DNA from 2 places in the Paenibacillus sp. FSL H8-0548 genome. Region 1 is predicted to be linked to the other one. Evidence: predicted binding sites of a transcription regulator. Region 1 holds the regulator's gene; the other holds the start of a gene.
The links. Region 1 encodes Rex, which represses fermentation and respiration genes when NADH is low (regulators of the CRP and FNR family bind a similar motif). Its sites were predicted from a motif close to TTGTGAAATATTTCACAA; they were not measured.
Positions count from the first base shown of each region.

Region 2: nadA (quinolinate synthase NadA) is a predicted target of Rex. The motif match lies at 8,186-8,203, and genes of this name have one in related genera.

Region 1 is NZ_CP152049.1:4,092,446-4,105,153, forward strand. Features, by position in the region: gene MHI37_RS17460 (AAA family ATPase) at 1-1,122, opposite strand, end outside; gene MHI37_RS17465 (hypothetical protein) at 1,124-1,654, opposite strand; gene MHI37_RS17470 (DUF5590 domain-containing protein) at 1,770-2,267, opposite strand; gene MHI37_RS17475 (amidohydrolase) at 2,300-3,601, opposite strand; gene MHI37_RS17480 (redox-sensing transcriptional repressor Rex) at 3,582-4,238, opposite strand; gene dinG (ATP-dependent DNA helicase DinG) at 4,235-7,141, opposite strand; gene MHI37_RS17490 (hypothetical protein) at 7,158-7,862, opposite strand; gene panD (aspartate 1-decarboxylase) at 7,986-8,369, opposite strand; gene panC (pantoate--beta-alanine ligase) at 8,362-9,246, opposite strand; gene panB (3-methyl-2-oxobutanoate hydroxymethyltransferase) at 9,243-10,154, opposite strand; gene MHI37_RS17510 (biotin--[acetyl-CoA-carboxylase] ligase) at 10,409-11,383, opposite strand; gene MHI37_RS17515 (CCA tRNA nucleotidyltransferase) at 11,574-12,708, opposite strand, start outside.
Region 2 is NZ_CP152049.1:65,237-77,944, forward strand. Features, by position in the region: gene tilS (tRNA lysidine(34) synthetase TilS) at 1-209, shown strand, start outside; gene hpt (hypoxanthine phosphoribosyltransferase) at 261-800, shown strand; gene ftsH (ATP-dependent zinc metalloprotease FtsH) at 899-2,905, shown strand; gene MHI37_RS00320 (BMP family protein) at 3,123-4,169, shown strand; gene MHI37_RS00325 (ABC transporter ATP-binding protein) at 4,243-5,787, shown strand; gene MHI37_RS00330 (ABC transporter permease) at 5,793-6,875, shown strand; gene MHI37_RS00335 (ABC transporter permease) at 6,877-7,839, shown strand; gene nadA (quinolinate synthase NadA) at 8,268-9,206, shown strand; gene nadB (L-aspartate oxidase) at 9,338-10,951, shown strand; gene nadC (carboxylating nicotinate-nucleotide diphosphorylase) at 10,944-11,828, shown strand; gene MHI37_RS00355 (type III pantothenate kinase) at 11,825-12,598, shown strand; gene hslO (Hsp33 family molecular chaperone HslO) at 12,598-12,708, shown strand, end outside.

The DNA of each region.
Region 1 (12,708 bases):
ATCCTGCTGCGGATTATGTCGAACGTATCCCAGCGCTTGTCCGCGTGGAGATAACGCAACTTGAGATACGCTGCCCGGTCGAACCAGCTCAGCCATAATAGCATGGCCCAGCTCATGAAGTGCTATTCGCTCTCTTTCTTCCTTCGTCGCTTCTCGATCTGTCTTCTCGCCCATCATTACTTTATCTATTGCCATCGATAAATGGTTCTCTGCAATTTTCTCTCTGCTTTCCCGCAGCGCATAGATCGCCGCTTCGTTCATGACGCTCTCAAGCTGCGCGCCTGAGAAGCCAAACGATTCTGTCGCTATTCTATCCAGATCTACCCCATCCTCGATAGGCTTATTGCTTGCATGGATGTTAAGGATATGCAGTCTGCCCTTCTTGTCCGGCAGCTCAACTCCAATATGGCGATCAAAGCGTCCTGGACGGAGCAGTGCGCTGTCGAGCATCTCTTTGCGATTCGTTGCTGCAATTAGTAATATTCGAGGCGATTCATTCGCATAGATACCGTCCATCTCCGTCAACAGCTGATTTAGAGTTTGATCGTACTCACGCTGCTGGCCGCCGTCCCTTTTGCCGCCAATGACTTCAATTTCATCAATAAATATAACCGCACTGCTTTTTTTCTCTTTCTTCGCTTTCGTGCGTGCTTCCTTGAACAAATCACGTACACGGCTAGCTCCTACACCTACATACATCTCCACAAACTCACTGCCAGAGGCAGCCAAATAAATAGAATCCGTATATTGTGCAGCAGCCTTAGCTAAAAGCGTTTTCCCCGTTCCTGGAGGACCAGCTAGTAGAATACCTTTTAATGGCCGAATGCCGAGCTTAGCAATTTGCTCTTGATGCACCAAAAAATCGAGTGCCTCTACGAGCTCCTGCTTGGCTCTCTCCTGTCCACCAATCTGCTCGAAGGTTAGCGGTGCTGACATAGCATCCGGACGGCGCTGCTGGCTTGAGAGTGCAGTTAGCTTCCCTCTTCCTCGAGCGGCATAAACAACTGCGAAGCCCAATAAGCCCAGCAACAGCATTGGAACAACATTTTGACCAATAAAAATAAAAAAGCCGATAAAAACAGGCAGGAAGCCTATCGCCATTTCAAGTTTATATTTCCGCATATTACCACGCCTCCAACTGAGTAGATTTACGTGGGAGTACAACATATTTTACTGCTTCTGTATCTTTTATCGTTATATAAACGTTCGTTTCATCAAGTGCAGTTGTTACCGTAACGTCTTTTAGTGATTTAGCTGCTTCGTTCATAGCATCGGGAATATTGGAATACGTACTGGTCTCCATAGCTTCTGCAACTTCAAATAAAGAGTTATTCCACAGCTCGTCAATTTGCTTGCTTTTATCATTCTTAAACGATAAAACTAGCTTTCGATCACCAAATACAGCTTTTCCATTTGATGCAATGCTTTGATAAACGTCTTTAAGATCGGCATCTGCAGCCAATTCGAGTTGAATGCTCACTTGCTCCCGATTCATTACCGGTTTCTCTGATGCAACTACACCAGGGATGTCGTTCATCACTTGCTCTAAAGGCGCTGCAACGGCTACTTGATTATAAATTGCCCATCCGCCAAATAAAACAACAGCTGTTATCGCTGCAGTTATCATTACTGGTATCATTCGCGGTTTCATCATAATCAAAATCCCTCCCGCAGTATTTTATATGAGCATTCCGTATATCAGTTCCGCTATACGAAAGTATATCATGAAAATAGGCGGGATTCGTCTATCAATATAAGGAAACGGAGCCTCACGGCTCCGTCTTGGCAGGTAACTTATACGAATCAATAAAAGCCCCATTATCGAATTTGTAGAAGTCATAGTAATAATGTATAGAGCTGTCGCCATCTCTATAATAGACTTCCCAGACTCGCACATCATCAAACAAACCCGGTTGAATTCGTATGATGTCTGCATCCTGCTTCTTCTTTTTGAATTCATCGCTGATTTGTTCCTTCGTTACACCTTCAGCAGCTAGAGACGACACTGGCGACTGATCCTCAGACAACCATACGTAAATCTCTTCATCCTGCTGATTGCTGCCTTGAACAATCCAGCTTTCTTTATTCCAAATATGACGATAAACCTTTTCGACACTGGCAAGGTCAGCAAATTGAGTGGCCTGCTGCTTTGCCTCCTTAGCCTCTAGCCATTGTGGCTGTTGAATATCTCTAAAGTATACAAAGACACCAGTGAAGATTAGTATTAGACTCGCAACGACAGCAAACAGCCAGCGCTGCATTGTCATAAACGACCGGCGTTTTCTAGCTGTAGCGCGCATTAGTTCTGCAGCAAGCGCTCGAAGCTCGCTTGAGCCTCATAGCGGATTTTCTCCTCGTCAAGTAACGTGCACTCGCCATTTTTCAATACCTGCTGTCCATTCACCCACACATGCTTAACATCTCTGCCCGAGCCTGAATAAACCAAATGGGAGATCATATCCGTCTTAGGATAAAAATGCGGCTGCTCGATATCAATAGCTATAAAGTCAGCCTTCATGCCTGCCTTCAAGCTTCCGAGATTGTCCTGCTGCCAAACCGATTTTGCCCCATAAACGGTACCCATTTTTAACGCTTCTAGAGCGGGAATAGTTGTAGGGTCTCCGGAAACACCTTTATGCAGCAGCGCAGCAAAACGAATTTCTTCAAATAAATCCAAATTATTGTTGCTGGCAACGCTGTCTGTACCAAGGGAAACGGTAACTCCAGCACGAAGTAAATCAGGTACACGCGCTACACCGCTTGCAAGCTTAAGGTTGCTTACAGGATTATGAGATACGGCAACATTTTTAGCGGCAAGAATCTCAATTTCTTCATCATTTAAATGAACAGCGTGAGCAACCAAGCTGGGACGAGAGAAGAATCCTAGGCGATCCAAATGCTCAACCGGACGAACACCGTAATCACGAACATTTTGCTCGACTTCAAATAATGTTTCAGACATATGAGTATGCAGCGGTAAATTGTAATCATGTGCCGCTTGAACGAAACGTTCGATGTACTCTGGCGGACATGTATACGGAGCATGAGGCGAAATCATCGTTGTAATCCGGCCATCAGCCTTCCCGTTCCAATCGCGTGCGAATGCAATTGCCTCTGAAAGCTTGGCATCTTGAATTTCCTTAGAACATAGACCGATTACACCTCTAGTTAGAACGCCGCGAATTCCGCTTTGCTCAACCATCTGTGCAACCTGGTCCATCCGATCATACATATCAACAAAAGCCGTAGTCCCTGAACGCAGCATTTCAACAATCGCAAGAGCGCTTCCTGCACGAGTGTCTTGATCAACATATTTCCCTTCCATCGGCCACATCTTCTGCTCCAGCCATACTTGAAGGTTTAGATCATCCGAATAGCCACGCAGCAAACTCATCGCCGCATGTCCATGTGTATTAATAAGACCAGGCATAAAAGCAAGCTTGCTTCCGTCAATCTTCAGAACCCCTTCTGAAAGTTCTGTCGGCGCATCCGTTCCTATGTATGTGATACGGTCATTCGTCACAACCATATGTCCCTTAAATGAAGGCTTTGCGTCATCCATCGTTACAAAAAATCCATTTTCAATCCAAATCTGACTCATTGTTCAGCTCTCCCTCTCTCACTAAATAATATGCCAAGCTAAGTAATTCCTTCGTAAAATCGGCATTTTGTATTCTGATTTCGTCCGGTACGCGCAAAATAGCAGGTGCAAAATTAAGTATCCCTTCCACACCTGCATTTACGAACTGATTCGCAACACTTTGCGCCTCATGAGCGGGCACAGTAATAATGCCTATGCGAATTTTCTGCTCAGAAACCGTTTGGATTAACGCACTCATGGGTTGAACCGTCAAATTATTAATACTCGATCCGATCTTGTCTGGATGATCGTCGAATACAGCCGTAATTTGCATATTATCTTTCGAATATTTATTATAATTGCACAAAGCGTGACCAAGGTTGCCGGCCCCTACCAAAGCAACCTTGATTGTCCGATCAACCTTTAATATTTGACGAATCTTCTCGATCAGATATACGACATCATATCCTACGCCCTTACGGCCAAACTCGCCAAAATAGGCAAGGTCCTTCCTAATTTGAGCGGGATTCAAATCAAGCTTAACGCCTAGATCCTGTGAAGAAATGGTTTGAATTTCACGACTATGCATTTCGTTTAATACTTGAAGATAAATCGGCAGCCTTCTCACAACAGCCTCCGATATTTTCGTCTGCTTCATCGTTTATCCTCCTCTACACTGGACGCTTCCTTTATGCTTAGCGGTTCAGCATGATTTCCGTCCGAAAGCCATTCCCGCATTCGCAGCACCATTTGATCACTATGCATCGTTTCGATTTTGGGACCAGGCAAAGAATACAGGAAGTGCTTTCCATAAAAAGTATCAATAATTCTAGTATCATAAATAATAACGATGCCTTTATCCTGCGTTGTCCGCACTAATCTCCCAAAGCCTTGCTTAAAGCGAATGACAGCTTGTGGGATGGACAGCTTCATGAAAGGATTTTGCTTTTGCCGCTGAAGCATCTCTGCCTTCGCCTCTACTAATGGATGATTCGGCGGTTGGAATGGCAGCCTGACAATAGCTAAACAAATTAGCGCTTCTCCTGGAATATCTACGCCCTCCCAGAAGCTGCTCGTGCCAAGCAGTACCGATTCCGGCGTTTGTCTAAAACGTCTTGTAAGCTTTGTCCGATTTCCGCTGTCGATACCTTGACCCAAAACTTGAATGCCTGCCATGCTCAGCTTCTCTTTAAGCGGTTCGTAAACCTGCTTGAGCATACGATAGGAAGTGAACAGCACAAGCATTCTGCCTTTCGTTTCCTTAGCGGAGTCTGCAAGAGAATTTACGAGCATTTCCATATACTTGTCATCTACAGCCGCTCCCTTTAAGATAGGGAAGTTTCTTGGAATGACGACAAGCGCTTGTTCTCTATAATTAAAGGGAGATGGCAGCTGCACTGTTTTTAATCTCCCCAGCTCTTCATACCCTACTAATCCAAGCTGCTCTGCTGCATATTGAAATGATTTTTGAACGGTTAGCGTTGCAGACGTTAGAACGATGCTTTCCTTGACGTCGAAAAAGTACTTTTGTAGCTGAGCACTAACGTCTACAGGAACACCATACAATTGCACCGAACGGTAGCGATACACATTGTTCGCTTCAATCCAAAAAACAGAATCCGCGAGGTCAAGCTTAATAAACGTGCGCAGCTCATCCTTAAGACGTGATAAATCACGAGTTGCACCGTTTAGATCGGTAATAATCGCTTGAATGCTCGTATCATCAACACGATCCTTAATGTCGGTTACCATTTTATCCACGGTTCGGATTACCCGATTAAGCTCGGTATGAAGATTGCCTTCAACTGTTACTCCATCTTCCCAGCTTGCTGGCAGCTCGTTCTTCTTCAAGCGGCATACAGACTGTCCGTTTTCCGTAGGGCCATCGGATGAGGTAGAGGTAAAGCTATAAAACATCTCGAAGAGCTTATCCCAATGCTCCTTGATTTCTTGGAAAATAGGAATTACGGTATCAATGGTTTCCAGCCATGAAGCTTGATGCGCATCATCCTCGTACATAAGCTTCTGACGCAGTGCTGGCAGCAGCCCTGAGCGGTTATCTTTAAATAACCGAACAACCGCTTGAGTCAGCGTAAAATAATTAATTTGCATGCCAAGATGTTTACCGGCAACTTCTTCAACATGATGTGCTTCATCAATAATGAGATGTGTGTATGCAGGAAGTAATCGATGATCGGCTTGAATGTCTGTGAACAGCATCGAATGATTCGTAATCGTAACATCTGCGATATTCGATTCATGCTTCGCTCTGTGGTAGAAGCATCTCTTGAACCATGGACAGGCTCTGTTTAGGCAAGAATCGGTATCACTCGCAACCGTCGACCAAAAATCAGCCCCTTTGTTGCCAAAGTTCAGCTCCTCCTGATCTCCCGTCTCCGTTTCACCTAGCCATACGACCATTTGCGCAGCCGTAACCGTGTCTTCAATCGGAGACACTAAATCCTTCGTATTAATTTTCCCCTCAAACTTACGCAGACATAAGTAATTCCCTCTGCCTTTAAATATGGACGCTTTGAACTCAAAAGGCAAAATTTCTTCAAGCAAGGGCAGGTCACGCTGACGAAGCTGCTCCTGCAAATTGATGGTATGAGTGCTGACTACGACTTTTTTCCCGTTCTGGATTCCGTAATATAACGCGGGGATCAAATAGCCGAGCGATTTCCCTGTGCCTGTACCTGCTTCAATAAGCAGATGCTGATTTTGATTGAGAGCACTATAAACTTCTTGAAACATGGCTACTTGTGCTTCTCTTTCCTCGTAATTCTCAAACTTCTGGAGGAAACGCTCTCTTACGTCAGCCAAATAATTATCAAAGGAGACATCCGTCAGCGGCAAAGCGTTGCTGCTGCCTGAGCGCGGTGGCTGCTCATCGCTCCATTCCCGAACCTTGAGGGCGAATTGATTAAAGTAATCGTATTCGTTCGATTCGAACACCGTGCTGTACTCCATTTGCTGCTGAGTATGCTTAATAAACCAGCTAAGGTCACTGCCGTCATCTACAAGCGCAGATAGCCGCTGCAAAGTGAGCAGCGGCATTTTGCGAAGCTTTTTTACCGATTCGATCAGCAATAATGCGGTTGCCTTCGCATCGCTGTCGGCACGGTGATGCTGATCATGCGGTATACCGAAAATCTCGGAAACAGCTCCAAGCTGGTACGTATTTATTGTTGGATATAAAATGCGAAGCAGTTCAATTGTGTCTAGCCTGCGACCAGCAAAGGAACGTTTGCCACAGCGTCCTAGTGCTTGGTTCAAGAAGCCGGCATCAAAGCCGACATTATGGGCAACGAGCACGGTATCCTCTAACAACGGAACTAACTTCTTTATCACTTCTTTAAGAGTTGGTGCATCCGCAACGACCGCTTCATCAATGCCCGTTAATTGTGTAATGAAAGCCGGTATCGGGATGTTAGGCCGAACAAAGGAATTAAACGTATCGATAATTTCCAGCTCATCGGAAACAATGACAAGCCCAACCTGCAAAATGTCATCCTCCGAGCTATGTCCCGTCGTTTCTAAATCCAATACTGCAAATTTCATTTATTCCCCGATCCTCTCACAAACAGCACAGCTCCGTGCTTCCGAAATATAATGATAATTGCTTAGGTGTTTCTTGACATGATTTCAAGTTATTCAGCGGGTCCTTGAAGCTGGGACAAACCTCATGAGCTTTGCGAAATAGCTGCTCAGCTTGTGCCAAATTCATTCGCACCGCTTGAATGCACCCTAGCGCATTATAGCCCATAGCCAGCCATTTGGGAAAGTCCGTTAATGAAATCAACAATTGAAAATGTCGCTGAGCCTCACTCCAATTTTGCAAATGCATATTCGTCATTCCCAAAAACAACCTAGCCAGATTACATTCCGGTGACTGCATAATAACTACTTGAAATTGCTGCGCTGCATGTGAGAACATAAATAACTTATAATAGCCTTGTCCCTTTGAGATCGTTGCTGCAAGCTCATCGGTAATTTCCATGTCTGACAAATTGCAAGGTACTGCTTCAACTGCAGGAGGCATACTTTGCTGTGCTGGTACTGAAGCAGCCTCATGTGCTGATTCAGGCTCACCATGCTCCTCATTGAAATCAGCGTACTTCTCCTCGAATTCAAGCCACTGCTCAATAAACGTATCGCTCATTTTTTTAAGCTCAAGCATTTGTTCTTTATACTGCTGCCTTTCCATCGTGCCTGCACTTTCATACTGTTCAATAATTTGATTAAGCATGTCATTCATTGATGAGAACATATGCTGGAACATACCGCATCCCGCCTTCGCCATAGAATTAAGGAGTGTTATGTTCATTTTTTGTTATTAAGCTGCTTTTCATACGGCATCCCATTCGTTACATAACTCAGGGATTTTTGTTGCCAAATGAGAAAGCTATAAAATTACGCCGTGCAGCTCTTTATCTAATTTTTGCAGCGGGCGATTGTTCGCATCAAGAATGGTTACGACTGGCTTATGCTCTCTTGCTTCTGCTTCCGTCATCATGGCATAGGAAATAATAATGACTTGATCTCCTGGCTGCACTTGCCTTGCTGCAGCACCATTCAAGCAAATGACGCCCGAACCGCGCTCACCCGTAATCACATATGTCTCAAAACGAGCGCCATTATTATTGTTTACGATCTGAACCTTCTCATTTTCCCATATGTTAGCGGCATCCATCAAATCCTCATCAATGGTAATGCTGCCTACATAGTTCAAATTCGCTTCTGTTACAGTAGCCCGGTGCAGCTTCGATTTCATCATCGTTCTAAACATGCAAATTCACCTCCGATGTCTCAATAATTCGGTTATCGATCAGGCGCGTCGCGCCAAATTTCACAGCTAAAGCAAGAATCAATGGCTGACTGAACGTAGCTATGGCTGAATTAGCGTCAGGCGCTTGCAAGGAAGGATATTTCAGCAATTCAACATAATCGATTTCCGCTTCGCCAGCCTTGCTTATTTGTTCCTTCACCAGCGTCTCGAGACGCTCTATAGTCATCTCAGGTTCATTCGCCCACTTCGATGCTTGTTCCAGCGATTTCGATAAGACAACAGCCTGTACACGCTGCTCTGCATTTAAAAATACGTTTCTTGAGCTTAGCGCAAGTCCATCTGGCTCCCGTATGATTGGACTTGGCACAATTTGAACTGAAAAGTTAAGATCATTGACCATCTGCTGAATGACAGCTACCTGCTGAGCATCCTTCATGCCAAAATAAGCACGATCTGGTGATACCAGATGGAAGAGCTTGCTTACGACCGTTCCAACCCCGTCAAAATGTCCAGGTCTGGAAGCACCGCATAAACGATCTGTTACTTGATTTACGATGACTGATGTTAGCGGCCGCTCTGGATACATTTCTTGAACAGATGGAATAAAAACAAGATCGATGCCGCAAGCTTCGGCCAATGCTAAATCGCGCTCCTCGTCTCGTGGATAACGATCCAAATCTTCATTAGGGCCAAATTGCAGTGGATTGACAAAAATACTAAGCACAGAAATATTATTTTCTGCAGCGGCTTGACGCAGAAGGGAAGCATGGCCTTCATGCAGGAAGCCCATCGTTGGAACGAAGCCAATCCCTTTATTCTCATTGCGAAAGCTGGACAAGTGCTGTTTCAGCTCATGCTTGGTTCGACAAATGATCATAGGAGACGAGCCTCCGTTTTACTTGGAGCTTTATCCTTTGATTCTTTGCTGTTCTCCTGCTCTTGCGCGGTGCCGTACAGCGTCGGAAAAGCAGCAGTATCAGCTGCAAACACATGTTCCTCTGCTGGAAAAGAGCCCTTCTTCACGTCGTCTACATAGGAATGAATGGCATCTCTAATGGTTGTACCGATATCAGCATAGGTTTTCACAAACTTTTTCTCAAAATACGGTGATGAATATTGCAATATATCATGATAAACGAGTACTTGGCCATCACAGCCGCGACCCGCGCCTATTCCAATTAACGGAATCGTGAGTGCATCACTGATCATCGCTGCAAGCGGCTCTGTCACAAGCTCTAGAACAATACTGAAAGCGCCTGCTTGTTCTAAAGCTTTAGCATCATTAATGAGCTTTTCCGCTTCTGCGTCCAGCTTGCCTTGTACTTTGTAGCCTCCAAGCTGGTGTACAGATTGTGGTGTTAGACCGATATGCCCCATTACAGGAATTCCAGCCTTCACCAGCGCCTCGACATCAGCAGCAATATCTGCTCCACCTTCAAGCTTAAGCGCCTGAGCTCCGCCTTCTTGCATAATTCTTGCTGCATTGCGCATCGTTGCTTCTCTTCCAATGCCATAGGTCATAAAAGGCATATCCGCAACGATAAAGGTTTCCCGCGCTCCCCTAGCAACCGCTCTTGTATGATAAATAATATCGTCGATCGTCACAGGTATCGTTGTATCATAACCAAGCACAACATTCCCAAGTGAATCGCCAACAAGTATAACGTCAATTCCTGCTTCCTCAGCGAGCTTAGCTGAAGGATAATCATAAGCTGTCAATACGGAAATCGCATTGCGTTCCTGCTTCATCTTCTTTAATTTTGTAATCGTCAGTCGTTTCCTCATCAGCTTCATCCCCTTTTCAATGATAGGATAAGCACAAAAAAACCTTTTAGCCGCTGCTAAAAAGGTCCCCAAAGCGAAAAGGAAACGTTTGCTTATTGTGCTTCCTTCTGTCTCGGTCCCTACGGCTCAGAGCAGAGTGTGCATTACCAATCATTCACAAATGTTTAATCATCTCAGTGCAGCTTCGTTAAGAATACCGCCTGATAACTGTAGTTTAACAAAATTTTAACCATCCGTAAACGGTTGTAATTAAGCTATAGAGGTTCGCCCATTTCTGCTGAGAATACAGTCTTAATCGAGCCATCCGCAAGCTTAACTCTAATTGCTCCACTCTCATCGAGACCAATTGGAATGCCCTCTATATCGCCTTGCGGCGTAATTAGCCGTGTAAGTCTGCCCAAAGAAACAGACAAAGCTTCCCAAAGAGTTACAATTGGACCAAAGCCTTCGTCTTGATAAAGCCCATAAAGCTGCTCCCATTCCTTCAAAAACTCGATAATAACTTCTTCACGCGACCATTTCTGCCCACCGCTAATGCTAAGCGACGTAGCCTTCGCAAGCAGCTCTGCTGGAAAATCAATCTCATCCAAATTAACGCTAATCCCAATGCCTGCAACGACATAGCGAAGCCGCTCATCTTCAGCAGCCGATTCAAGCAGAATTCCGCTTATTTTTTTCCCGTCAATGAGCAAATCGTTGGGCCACTTGATGCCGATTGGCAAGCTGGTTATCCGCTTTAAGCTTCTGCATAACGCAACCGCCGTTACTAATGTAAGCTGTGGCGCAAAATGAATCGGTACCGTTGGACGCAGCACCATACTCATCCAGACCCCTTTGCCGCGCGGCGAAACCCAGTTTCGTCCCATACGTCCACGGCCACTGACCTGCTGCTCTGCAAGAAACAGAGTTCCCTCTTTGGCACCTTCTTCGGCTGCTGCACGCGCGAGGTTTTGCGTAGATTCTACAGTTTCGAAATAATTCAACGAATGGCCGAATACATTCTCCTGCAAACGACTTGCAAGTGCTTCTACATCTAGAAAATCCGGAACGTTTAAAAGTCGATAGCCAAGCTTTCTTGATGCCTCAAAGTGATAGCCCGCAGCTTCCAGCTTCCGAATTTGCTTCCAAATTGCAGTTCGGCTTACACCAAGCTCCTGGCTTATTCGCTCGCCCGATACATATTCACCTGTTCGGTTCTCAAACAACCGAAGCAATGGCTCGTGATTCATTTTGGTCACCTCCTATAGTTTTGCAAAGCAAAACTTACTTCGTAAGCATAAGCTTTGTTTTGCGCAGCAAAACTTACTTCGTAAGCATAAGCTTTGTTTTGCAAAGCAAAACTTACTTCGTAAGCATAAGCTTTGTTTTGCAAAGCAAAACTTACTTCGTAAGCATGAACTTAGTTTTGCGCAGCAAAACTTACTCCCACAATGCTGCTTGCGCAAGCAGTGCTTGCTCTTCATTTTTCAGCTCGCCAGCTGCAACTGCTATGAGAAGCCTATTTAATCTTTCGCTCACCCACGGTCCTGCTTGCCGATTCAAATGACTCGTGAGCTCTTTGCCGCTTATTTGAAGCTCCTTTAATGTTGAAACGAACATTTGCTCCAACCAGATCTCCAAAGCGTTCAGAAGCTCATCTGGGAAGCTTAGAGACTGTTCATTGATCATTCGAATGACATCCAGCCAATCATTCACATACCGCTTTCCGTACTGAATCACCTTTTCAATCCAGACGAATTGAAGTTCGTGTTGCTGCAAACCCGCTGATATGCTCACCATCTCGTTATGAATCTGTATAATAGTTGAAATCCGTTTGCTACGGCTATTCGAGAATCTTAGCACCTTCAATGCTTGATTAACGGCAGTCGTCGAAAGCTCTAATCCTATTACAATAGCCGCCCAGCGCTGATCAAGCTCTTTCAGCTCGTGCAGCCGTCTAAACATTTTTTTACTTTGTGTTGTGAGTTCTGCTTTCTTCATGGAAAGCTCTATTTCCGTGTCAAAGGATTCCTTCAAATGAAATAGAAGACCGCTTGCAGCGACAAAATGAAGTGCCCTCAGAGGCGTTGTCCCAGCCAGCATTTTATCCAGCTCTACCTGCACCCGTTCAAGAGCGATGAATTTCAACAGAGTGCGATGACGAAGTATAGCCCGCCACGTGTCATGAACAGGTACAAGCTGATACACGCCTATGAAACGAACGGCTCTCAGCATACGAAGCGCATCCTCCTGAAAACGGGCATTCGGGTCCCCTACAGAACGCAGCTTCTTATTCATTAAATCCTGAACTCCGCCATATGGATCATAAAGCTCGCCATCTTCCCCGAGTGCCATCGCATTCATCGTAAAATCCCGTCGCAAAAGATCGCTGTCCAGCTCTGTAATATACTGAACACGCTCTGGCTTGCGATGGTCCTCATAAATAGATTCAAGTCTAAAGGTCGTTACTTCATAGGTAAGCTCATTATAAATAACGGTAATCGTGCCATGCTGAAGGCCCGTCGGAATACAGCGCTCAAATAGCTCAAGTACCTGCTCCGGACGCGCTGAAGTG
Region 2 (12,708 bases), 3.3 Mb from region 1:
GAATTCATGTTTTAGGATTAAATGGTTCGAAAAAAGTGCAAGATATGTTCGTTGATGAGAAAATCGCCCCGCTAAAGCGAGAGCTATATCCATTACTATTCGATGCAACAGGGAGATTGCTGTGGATTCCAGGTATTCGCAGATCCAATTTTGCGCTTACGGAATTACATACAAAAGACGTGTTGTTCATACGGGCAGAAAACGAATAAGAAGCACTGGTACACTCATAAACATAGTTAAGGCGTAGGGGGATTTTCACTTTGCAAAACGATATTAAAGAAGTATTGTACGATGCACAGCAGATTAGTGAGAAGGTCAAGGAGCTCGGTGCAAAGCTGAGTGTGGATTTTAGCGGACGCAATCCGCTCGTTATTTGCGTTCTAAAGGGTGCTTTTATTTTTATGGCAGACCTTGTGAAGGAAATAACGGTGCCGCTTGAGCTTGATTTTATGGCTGTATCCAGCTATGGTCAGTCCACGAAGTCATCAGGCGTCGTTAAAATCATCAAAGATCTTGATGTTTCCGTTGAGGGTCGCGAGGTTCTGATTGTTGAGGATATTATTGACAGCGGCTTGACACTCAGCTATTTAATCGATGTTTTAGAGCGTCGTAATTCCAAGTCTGTTACAGTGGTTACCCTATTTGATAAGCCGGCTCGCCGTACGGTTGAGCTTGAGGCTGATTATAAGGGCTTTACACTACCGGACGAGTTTATTGTAGGCTATGGATTAGATTTTGCGGAAAAATATCGCAACCTTCCTTATGTTGGTATTTTGAAACCGCAAGTGTATGAAAAATAATAGCGATTCACCCGTACATGCCCTTCTCCGTATACCTCTATTGTTATGGAAAGTCATGCTATGGTAAAATATTTTAAGTGCCTGAGAGGAGGTTGGGGATGAATCGGATCATCCGTAATACTGGTTTTTATTTAATTATATTTTTGGTGACCGTTGGGATTTTTCAATTTATCAGCAGCCAAAACAACACAACCGTGGGATTGCGTTACGACGAGCTCGTTACAGCTATTGAATCGGGAAATGTTAAAGAGTTAAGTGTTAGGTATGAGAACCAATCTTATTTTGTTTCCGGTAAATATAAAGTGAAGCCTGCAGACGCAGAAAATGATCAATTCGTATCGAGGACCGGCGTCAGCGCTGAGGCTAAGATTCAAGAATGGTCGAAGCAGTATGGATTCGCCTTAGAGAATCAGGAAATGAAGCAGCCAAGCATTTGGCTAACATTCCTGACTTCCATTATTCCGTTCATTATTATTTTTGTCTTGTTCTTCTTCTTGATGAATCAAGCTCAGGGCGGCGGCGGCAAAGTGATGAACTTTGGCAAGAGCAAAGCGCGGCTTTATGATAATGAGAAAAAACGTATTACATTTGAAGATGTCGCTGGAGCAGACGAGGAGAAGCAAGAGCTCATTGAGGTCGTTGACTTCTTGAAGGATCCGCGCAAATTCAACCTGGTAGGCGCACGCATACCGAAGGGCGTATTGCTTGTTGGTCCTCCAGGTACAGGTAAAACCTTGCTAGCCCGTGCAGTAGCAGGTGAGGCAGGCGTACCATTCTTTAGTATTTCAGGCTCTGATTTCGTAGAGATGTTTGTCGGTGTCGGCGCATCCCGTGTGCGTGATTTGTTTGAGAATGCTAAGAAAAATGCACCATGTATTATTTTTATCGATGAGATTGATGCGGTAGGTCGTCAGCGCGGCGCCGGTCTTGGCGGCGGGCACGATGAGCGTGAGCAAACACTCAACCAATTGCTCGTTGAAATGGATGGCTTTGGCGCTAACGAAGGTATTATCATTATTGCTGCAACGAACCGTCCAGATATTCTCGATCCGGCATTACTGCGTCCAGGCCGCTTTGACCGTCAAATTACGGTTGACCGTCCAGATGTGAAAGGCCGTGAAGCTGTGCTTAAAGTGCATGCACGCAATAAGCCGCTGGCTAAGGATGTTAAGCTTGAAGTGATCGCTAGACGCACTACTGGTTTCAGTGGTGCTGATCTAGAAAATTTACTTAATGAAGCAGCGCTTCTTGCAGCTCGCCGCAATAAAAAGGATATCGCTATGGTTGAGGTTGATGATGCGATTGATCGTATTATTGTCGGTACGGAGAAGAAGAGCCGTGTCGTTAGTGATCGTGAGAAGCGGATTGTTGCCTATCATGAAGCAGGGCATACGATTGCAGGATTCTTCCTTGAGCATGCTGATATGGTGCACAAGGTAACAATTATTCCTCGTGGTCGTGCTGGCGGATACGTCATTATGCTTCCGAAGGAAGACCGTATGCTTGTAACCAAGCCGGAACTTCTTGATAAAATTACAGGCTTGCTTGCTGGGCGTGTAGCGGAAGAGCTGTTTATCGGCGAAATCGGCACAGGCGCATACAGTGACTTTAAACAAGCAACGAGCATCGTGCGCGCTATGATTATGGAATATGGTATGAGCGACAAGCTTGGACCAATGCAGTTTGGCAGCAGCTCGCAAAGCCAGGTATTCCTTGGTCGTGATATCGGTCACGAACAAAATTACTCTGATGCGATTGCTTATGAGATCGATCAAGAAATGCAAGCCATCACGAATGATTGCTACGAACGAGCGAAGAACCTATTGACAGAGAAGAGCAAGGAAATGCATTTGATTGCTCAAACGCTGCTTAATGAGGAAACGCTTGAAATGGAGCAAATCAAACGGTTGGTTGAAACAGGCACTTTAGAAGGCGGACCAACCACTTCTGAGGAATCCACAGCTGTAGTTGAACCTACTACAGAACCAGTAGTTGAGACTATTGGAGATGTTAAGGTTCGCATACAAACTCGGGAACAGGATGAAATTAAAGCGCCTAGTCTTGAGAAACGCCAAGATTCCGAAGATCCGGATAAGAACGAATAGATTTTCTTTTAACGGCTAATAGGTCGTCCTGCTACTTGTTATGAGTAGTGGGACGGCCTATTTTTTTTGTCAGTAACAATACATATGTCATATATCAATCGTTCGTGTTTAATTTCATGTAACGATAATGAAATAATCGCGGCTAGAAATAGGAAGAATAAGAAGACGAGAGGGGCTGTACATCTTTCGCTAAAATGGAGCAAGGGAGAATGAACACATGAAAAAAACATTTAGCTTTATGCTCGTTATGATGATTGCATTGACGCTGGTGTTGTCAGCTTGCGGAGCGAAGAAAAATAATGAGGGTGGTTCAGCTACAAACGGTGGTACGAAAGTAGTATCTGATGAAACGGGTAAAGGCATTAAAATTGGAATGGTTACTGACGTTGGCGGCGTACATGATAAATCTTTTAACGAAAGCGCTTGGGAAGCTCTGCAAAGAGTAACAGCTGAGACAAGTGCAGACACGAAGTTCTTGGAAAGCAAAGGCGAGGCAGATTTGGAGCCGAACCTGAACAGCTTCGTTAAAGAGGGCTACGATCTTACTTGGGGTATTGGTTTCTTGTTCAATGACGCACTTGCTAAAGTGGCTGCTGAGAACCCGAATGCTAAGCTAGCTGTTATAGACAGCGTTATTGAGGTCCCGAATGTTGCTTCGATTGTATTCGCTGAGAATGAAGGTTCATTCTTGGTTGGTGTCGTTGCTGGCCTGATGACCAAAACAAACAAAATTGGCTTTGTAGGCGGAATGGAAATTCCCGTTATCAAAAATTTCGAGGTTGGCTTTAAAGCTGGTGTAGCGGCGGTTAAACCAGATGCAACAGTAAAGATTGACTATGCGGGTGATTTCGGCAAGCCTGATCTTGGTAAATTGTCTGCAGCAACGATGTATGATGCTGGTGTCGATATTATTTTTCACGCTGCAGGTGCAACGGGCAACGGTGTATTCAATGAAGCGATAGCCCGCAAATCTGCAGGCGATGACGTTTGGGTTATTGGCGTAGATAAAGATCAGTCGCTCGAGTATGGTGATGAGGTGACGCTTACTTCGATGATGAAGGGCGTAGAGGCGGCCGTTCATAAAATATCTAAAGATGTCATTGCTGGTACGTTTGCTGGCGGCAAAATACAAAAGCTCGGCTTGAAGGATGATGCAGTAGGATTGCCTGAAACGACTAAAAACCTTCCGGAAGATGTACTTGCAGAAGTAGCCAAATACAAAGAAAAAATTATTAGCGGCGAAATTAAGGTGCCTACTGCATAGTTTTCTGCATCCATTGGTAACCAAGTTGGTGTTTCATATACTCGTAGCGTAAAAAACGGGGAGGTGATGTGGCATGGACCGGAGCCTGACGGCTGTGCATTTAAAGGGGATTACAAAGCGGTTTCCTGGATTGGTAGCCAATGATTCGATCGATTTAGAATTGAAGAAAGGCGAAATTCATGCGCTGCTTGGTGAGAATGGGGCAGGGAAGTCGACGCTCATGAACATATTGTTCGGTTTATATCAGCCTGATGAGGGCGAGATATGGATTAATGGCGAGCAAACCGTCATCGAAGGCGCGTCGAAGGCTATCGATTTAGGCATTGGAATGGTGCATCAGCACTTTAAGCTGGTGCAGCCATTTACGGTAACCGAAAATATTGTGCTTGGCAATGAGCCCATTAAAGGCATGCAAATCGATTATAAGCTCGCAAACGAGAAGGTTAGGGAAATATCCGAACGCTATGGTCTGAAAGTAGATCCGCAGTCGCGGGTTAAAGATATAACGGTAGGTACCCAGCAGCGTGTGGAGATTTTGAAGACGTTGTATCGCGGCGCGGAGATCGTTATTTTTGATGAGCCAACAGCTGTTTTGACGGTACAGGAAATCGAAGAGCTTATTGAGATTATTCGTAGTCTGGCGGCGGAAGGCAAGTCGATTATTATTATTACGCATAAATTGAAAGAAGTTATGGCGCTTGCAGATTCCGTAACCGTTATTCGGCGTGGCAAAGTCATTAAGACAGTCGCCACTGATGAAACGAATGAAAAACAATTGGCCGAGCTTATGGTAGGCAGAGATGTGAATTTCGAAGCAACTAAGACAAAGCGTGAGCTTGGTGATGTTATTTTGTCTGTTAATGCTCTGCAGATGAAGGGTGGGCAAGGAAGAAATGCATTAAACGGTATTGATTTTAACATTCGAGCCGGAGAGATCGTCGGCATAGCTGGTGTTGACGGCAACGGACAAAGTGAGCTCGTATATGCGATCACGGGGATGCGCAAGGTTGATAGCGGCAATGTTAAGCTGAATAGCCGAGATATAACGAACCAATCGCCAAGGCAAATATCAGTCGCTGGTGTGGGCCATATTCCGGAGGATCGGCATAAGCATGGCTTGGTGCTCGATTTTTCAGTGAGCGAGAATATGATTTTGAATACTTATTTTGAACCGGAGTTTGGACGGTCGCTGTTTATTGACTATAGCGCAATGGATAATCTGGCTGACAAGCTAGTCAATGAATTTGATGTCCGATCGTCAGGCATTCATACGCATGCACGCGCATTGTCGGGCGGTAATCAGCAAAAAGCGATTATTGCACGTGAGCTGCATAAGGACCCTGATTTGCTTATTGCTGTTCAACCGACGCGGGGGCTAGATATCGGCGCTATTGAATATGTACATAAGAGGTTGATACAAGCCAGAAACGAAGGTAAGGCGGTTCTACTTGTGTCCTTTGAGCTCGATGAGCTTTATGCCTTGTCTGATCGAATTGCTGTCATGTATGAAGGCAAGCTGATGGGTGAGGTGGATGCTGAGCATAGGGATGACCAGCAGCTTGGTCTCATGATGGCTGGCGACAGGTCTGCAGCAGCTGCATCAAGGAAGAGGGGATAGCGGATATGGAAAATTTAAAAAGGATATTCAATAAATCGTCTATCCTAATTCCTTGTGTAGCCATAATTCTTGGCCTGCTCGTAGGTGCGATTGCTATGCTCGCAGGAGGCTATAATCCAATTTTGGCGTATACGTCTTTGCTGGATAGGCTGTTTAGTTCTCCTTATAACATCGGGGAGGCTATTCGAGCCATTACCCCTTTGATTTTCACTGGATTGGCGGTTTCTTTTGCTTTCCGTACCGGATTATTCAATATCGGTGTAGAGGGACAATTCGTAATGGGGATGACTGGTGCGACGATCATAGGTGTGCTGCTGGATCTTCCTTGGTATATCCACGCGCCGCTTGCTATTATTACAGGTGCTGTATTTGGCGGCATATGGGCTGGGATTGCCGGTTATTTGAAAGCGAAGCGCGGTGTGAATGAAGTTATTTCCTCTATTATGTTGAACTGGATTGCGTTGTTTTTGGCCAACTTTATTGTAGCCAAGTTCCTTATTCAGAAGGGACAGCAAAAGTCGATGCCTATTGCCGATACAGCGATGGTGAAAATCGACTGGCTGATTAAGCTGACAGACAATGCGCGTATGCACTGGGGTACGATTATAGCGCTCGTTTGTATTGTGCTGTTCTATATTGTGCTATGGAGAACAAAACAAGGCTACGAGCTGCGCGCGGTTGGGTATAATCCAGATGCCGCTTTGTATGCAGGGATGAATGTAAATGCCACGATGGTCAAATCGATGTTTATAAGCGGTGTATTCGCCGGTCTAGGCGGTGTATTTGAGGTGCTGGGCGTATTCGGGAATCAGACGATTATGGCTGCTTCACCGGGCTACGGCTTTGATGGTATTGCTGTAGCGCTGCTTGGAGGCAACACGCCAATTGGCGTGTTGCTCGGAGCTATCCTGTTCGGAGGCTTGAGCTACGGTTCGGCTGGAATGAGCTTTGGGGCAGGCGTTCCTCCTGAGGTCGTGCGCATCGTGATTGGCGCCGTCATCTTCTTCGTTGCTTCGCATGGATTGGTGAAGTGGTTCTTAAAGCCTTTTCTAAATAAACGGGCAAGCAAGCGGAAAGAGGCGGTGTAAAATGAATGTACTAGATGTCATAGGGCAGCTTATAAATACAACGCTCGTATTCTCCACCGCGCTTATCTTTGCAGCACTTGGAGGCATGTACTCTGAGCGTTCAGGTGTCGTGAACATTGGGCTCGAGGGCTTGATGGTATCCGGAGCCTTCGCCGCAGCAGTTGGAACGGAGTATGCGATTGAGGCCGGTCTTGGCAATGCTTCGCCGTGGATCGGTTTTTTGGCAGCGGCTATTTACGGTGTACTCGTATCGCTTCTGCATGCCATCTCCACAATTACCTTCCGAGCGAATCAGACGGTTGTTGGTGTTGTTATTAATATTTTCTCGCTCGGCTTGTCGTTATACTTAACGAAGAGCTTATATCACGGCTCAGGACAAACTCCGCAGCTTGCAAATGTGTTTCACAAATGGAAGATACCTTACTTATCGGATATTCCATTGCTCGGTAAAGCGGTTTTCACTGCCTATCCAACGACGTATATCGTACTCGCGATTGCAGTGATCAGCTATTTTGTTTTATTCCGTACCCCCTTTGGCTTGCGTCTTCGCGCGGTGGGCGAGCATCCCAGCTCGGCAGACACGGTTGGGATTAGTGTTGCAAAATATCGTTATATCGGCGTATTGCTCAGCGGTGCGCTCGCAGGTCTTGGCGGTGCGACCATTACGCTGACGACGACGAGCAGCTTCGCTCACAATACGATCTCCGGGCAAGGGTTTATTGCGCTTGCGGCGTTAATATTCGGAAAATGGAATCCACTAGGCGTTGTTGGCGCGGCCATGTTCTTTGGACTGGCTCAAGCGCTTAGAAGCTTTGCGCAGCTATTTGATTTTTCAAAGCAAATTCCGGTCGAATTTTTCTACATGCTGCCGTATGTACTAACGCTAATTGTATTAGCAGGTGCTGTCGGTCGTTCAAGTGCTCCGTCGGCACTTGGTCAGTCTTACGATCCGGCGAAACGTTAACATATTTATAAATGAAGAGGGTTTCTTTCTGGTTGCGAAAGGGGCCCTGTTTTGTTTTAAAATATAAGAAAGTATAAGTTTCACACTTTTACTCCGCCTATATTTCTGGAATGAAACGCGCAAGCGCCGCCAAAGGACGGCGACAGCCGTTTCACCTTGAGGGCGTGTGCAGGGGGATTAATGGTGTTTAATGGTGTGAGAGTGGGTCCAAAATAATTAATTTTTAATTGCTGGGAGAAAAAGGCCTTTAATACATTGACAGTAGCATCTGCCGCGTGTAAATTAAAACTTAATCAATTGAATTTATCCCTGTTGGTTTAAACTATAGGTAAGCGGCTTTTTGAGTTTGTGCATCAATTCACATAGTCGAGCTTGCTGCAAAATGGAATGGGTATTACCCCATCCTTCATAAGAGGAGAGGATCTACTGTGGAAGCACTGGCACTGGAACGCAAGGCTGAGCAAAATCGTGAGCTGCGTGAACGGTTGTTACAGTTGAAGAAAGAACGGAACGCTATTATTTTGGCACATTATTATCAACGTGATGAGATTCAAGAGGTAGCGGATTTCCGTGGAGATTCCTTTTTGCTTGCTCAGAAGGCTGCTCAAACCGATGCTGATGTCATCGTTTTCTGCGGCGTTCATTTCATGGGTGAGAGCGCTAAAATTTTGGCACCAAACAAGACGGTTATCATTCCCGATGAGCGTGCCGGCTGTCCGATGGCAGACATGGTGAACGTTGACGGACTGCGTCAGCTGAAAGCAAAGCATCCGAACGCAAAAGTCGTCACGTACATCAACTCCTCTGCTGATATTAAAGCCGAGACCGACATCGTATGTACTTCAGCGAATGCAGTCAAGGTAGTGAACTCCGTAGAGGGTGACGAGGTGATCTGGGTTCCAGACAAAAACCTCGGTCACTATGTGCAGCAGCATACCGATAAGAAGATGATCATCTGGGAAGGCTACTGCAACACTCATGATATGCTGACGGTTAAAGACGTTGAAGAGATGAGAGTCAAGTATCCAGACGCGCAATTTGTTGTTCATCCAGAATGCCGTCCGGAGGTCGTTGCGCTTGGTGATTTTGTAGGGAGTACAACCGCCATCATTAAATATTGCAAAGAATCGGAATGCCAGCAATTTATCGTAGGCACAGAGGACGGAACAGGGTATCAGCTTCGTTTGGACAGCCCGGGCAAGACGTTTCATTTTGCATCCAAATATTTGGTTTGTCCCAACATGAAGGTAAATAACTTGAAGAAGCTCGTGAAATGTCTAGAAACGATGCAGCCTCAAATTTATGTACCGCCGCATGTTGCGGATCAGGCTCGTTTGTCCTTAGAGCGCATGCTACTAGTGAAGTAGCATGCGCTACTCCTGTGTATGTAATATAAGGTTTGTGTATTGTATTTGTCATTCTGCTTATATTTCATTCTGAAACGTAAGCGATGCAGCCAATGGTCGGCTTTTTGCCGTCTACGCTTGGAGGAGCCCTAATGATCCCTAGATATTTAGTTGATGTGCAGCTGAGTGAGCTGCCGGTGATTGAAAAAGATGTCATAGTTATCGGGGCCGGCATTGCCGGTCTTTTTACCGCTATACGGGCAAGTGAGCATAATTCTGTGCTTATGATTACTAAGAAATCACTTATGGATAGCAATACCCGTTACGCTCAAGGCGGAATCGCCGCGGTTATTTCTGATGAGGATTCTCCAGTTTATCATAGACAGGATACGCTAGTGGCAGGTGCTGGTTTATGCTCGGATGCTGCTGTTGATGTACTTGTTCATGAAGGGCCTAAAGGTGTCCGCAGCTTGATTCAAATGGGTACGCAATTCGATCTGGAAAATGGAGAATTTGCGTTAACGAAGGAAGGGGCGCATAGTCAGCGGCGAATTTTGCATGCTAATGGAGATGCTACTGGCTTTGAAATCGTTCGTGCGCTTTCGGAGAATGCGGTTGCTAACCCCAAGATAGAGGTATGGGATGATCATTTTGTTATTGATCTTGTCACGCAGGACGGTGAATGCTGTGGTGTTATTGTGCAGAAGCCAGGCGGACAAAGACTATTTATACGGGGCAAGGCAGTTATACTAAGCTCCGGCGGTGCAGGGCAGCTCTACCGCTATACCACAAATCCTGAGGTTGCTACTGGCGATGGCATTGCGATGGCTTACCGGGCAGGCGCATATATTCAGGACGTAGAGTTTATTCAATTCCATCCAACCTCGTTATGTTATCCGGGAGCGCCTAGGTTTCTAATCTCAGAGGCTGTTCGCGGTGAAGGCGCTTATCTTCGCAATATAAAGGGAGAGCGGTTCATGGAACGTTACCACGAGCAGCTTGAGCTCGCGCCGAGAGACGTTGTGGCGCGCGCCATCGTTAGCGAGATGGAAGAAACCAAGTCCACCTTCGTCTATATTGATATTACGCATGAATCGCCGGATATGGTGAAGCATCGTTTTCCAACGATATATGAATATTGCTTGAAATATGGTCTTGACTTGACCTCGGATTGGATTCCGGTAGCTCCTGCCATGCATTATATGATGGGTGGGGTCAAAACCGACTTAAACGGCGAAACCAATATTAAGCGTTTGTTTGCCTGCGGCGAGGTTTCTTCAACCGGCGTGCATGGAGCAAATCGGCTTGCAAGCAACTCACTTTCGGAAGCGATCGTGTTTGGCAGAAGAATCGTTAAGCGAATTAACGAGCTTTCAGCGATTACGACGCGTCCTGTTTCCAATAATGAAACAGAGCGAAGCAGCACTCCGATTCAAGCAGTTGTCGAAAGACGGCTTAAGCTGCAAAAAATTATGGTGAGATACGCGGGTCTGCGTCGTGATGCGAAGGGACTTGAAAAGGGACTTGAGGAATTAAAGCGGCAGCTGCCGATATTCCAATCGATTTTGACAGAGCGTGAAGAATATGAGTTTGCAAATTTACTTACCTGTGCGCTGCTTACTGCAGAATCGGCGCTCTCGCGCGAGGAAAGCCGCGGCGCGCATTATCGAGAGGATTTCCCGGCACGTGACGATGCGAATTGGAGAAAGCATACGGTGATGCACCGTCTATATGGACTGACGGAGGAGCGAATAGAAGATGTTTGAGTGGACCACAGGTGGATATGATGCGCAGGTGCGTGACCTAATCCAGAGCTGGCTGGCAGAGGATATAGGCAGTGGAGATATAACGACGGAGACGACAATCCCGAGAGCTTCACGCTCAAAGGCTGTCATCCATGTGAAGGAAAACGGCATTATAGCCGGACTGCCTATCGCTCAGCTTGTGTTTGAGGTTGTTGATCCTTTGCTTGTATTTGAGGCCAAGGTACAGGACGGCCAATATGTGGACAAAGGTACAGTGCTAGCCACTGTAGAGGGCAGTACGCATAGTCTGCTTACTGGCGAGCGCCTTGCGCTTAATTTAATGCAGAGGCTCTCTGGCATTGCTACAAAAACCCGGGCTTTTGTTGAGGCGATTGAGGGCTTGCCCGTCCGTCTGGTGGATACGCGCAAAACAACGCCTGGTCACCGCAAGCTGGAGAAGTATGCGGTTCGTGTCGGCGGAGGAGCTAATCACCGATTTGGACTGTATGATGCGGTTATGATTAAGGACAATCATATTAAGGGCTCCGGCGGCATTCGTGCTGCGGTTGAAGCTGCACGCAGCAAAATTCCGCATACGATGAAAATCGAGGTAGAGACAGAATCACTTGCGCAGGTAGACGAAGCGCTTGCTAGCGGAGCAGATATTATTATGCTCGACAATATGGCGCATCCGATGATGAAGGAAGCGGTAGCCAAAATCAAAGCCGTTTCACCGCATGTTATTGTAGAAGCATCTGGCGGCGTTTCATTGGAAACGGTAAAGGGTATTGCTTTATGCGGAGTAGATGTTATTTCTGTAGGCGGGCTCACCTATTCATTCCACGCGCTTGATATTAGTTTGGATTTGAATGAGAAGAAAGGTGGGGAAACGCTTTGATCCTCGTCATTGATGTCGGGAATACGAACATTGTGCTTGGCATATACAAGGGAAAAGAGCTTCTACATCATTGGCGGCTAAGCACGAACCGTTCGGCGACAGTAGATGAATACGGCATCACGATTCATAATCTGTTTCATTACGCAGGTGTGAGGCTGGAGCAGATGGACGGTGTCATTATTTCATCGGTCGTACCTCCTTTAATGCGTACTTTGGAGCAGCTATGCACCAAATATATTCGCAAAACTCCGATAATCGTTGGGCCGGGCATCAAGACCGGCTTGAATATACGCTATGAGAACCCGCGTGAGGTGGGTGCCGATCGTATCGTAAATTCAGTAGCGGGCATTGTTAAGTACGGCATACCGCTTGTCGTTGTGGATTTCGGAACAGCCACGACTTTTGACTATATTGATGAAAACGGCAATTACCTCGGAGGGGCAATTGTGCCTGGTATCGGGATTTCTACGGAGGCGCTCTATCAACGAGCTGCCAAGCTGCCTAGAATTGAGCTGGTGAGGCCAAAGAGTGTCATTGGCCGCAATCCTGTAACGTCGATGCAAGCGGGGATAATTTTTGGATATGCAGGACAAGTAGATGGGATAGTCAATCGCATTCGCGACGAATTCGGCGTAACGCCTCGTGTTATTGCAACGGGCGGTTTAGCGGAGTTAATCGCTGCAGAATCGGAAACGATAGAAGAGGTGGATCCCCTTCTGACGCTTGAAGGTTTGAGAATTATATATGAACGCAATCAGGAGGGAATATGATGGATGATCAGCTGAAGGACGTGCTGGTGCGAGGGACGGCATGGAAAGGGAAAATTCGAGTGTTCGCAGCTCGCACGACTCAGCTTGTTGAGGAACTAAGGCAGCGTCAC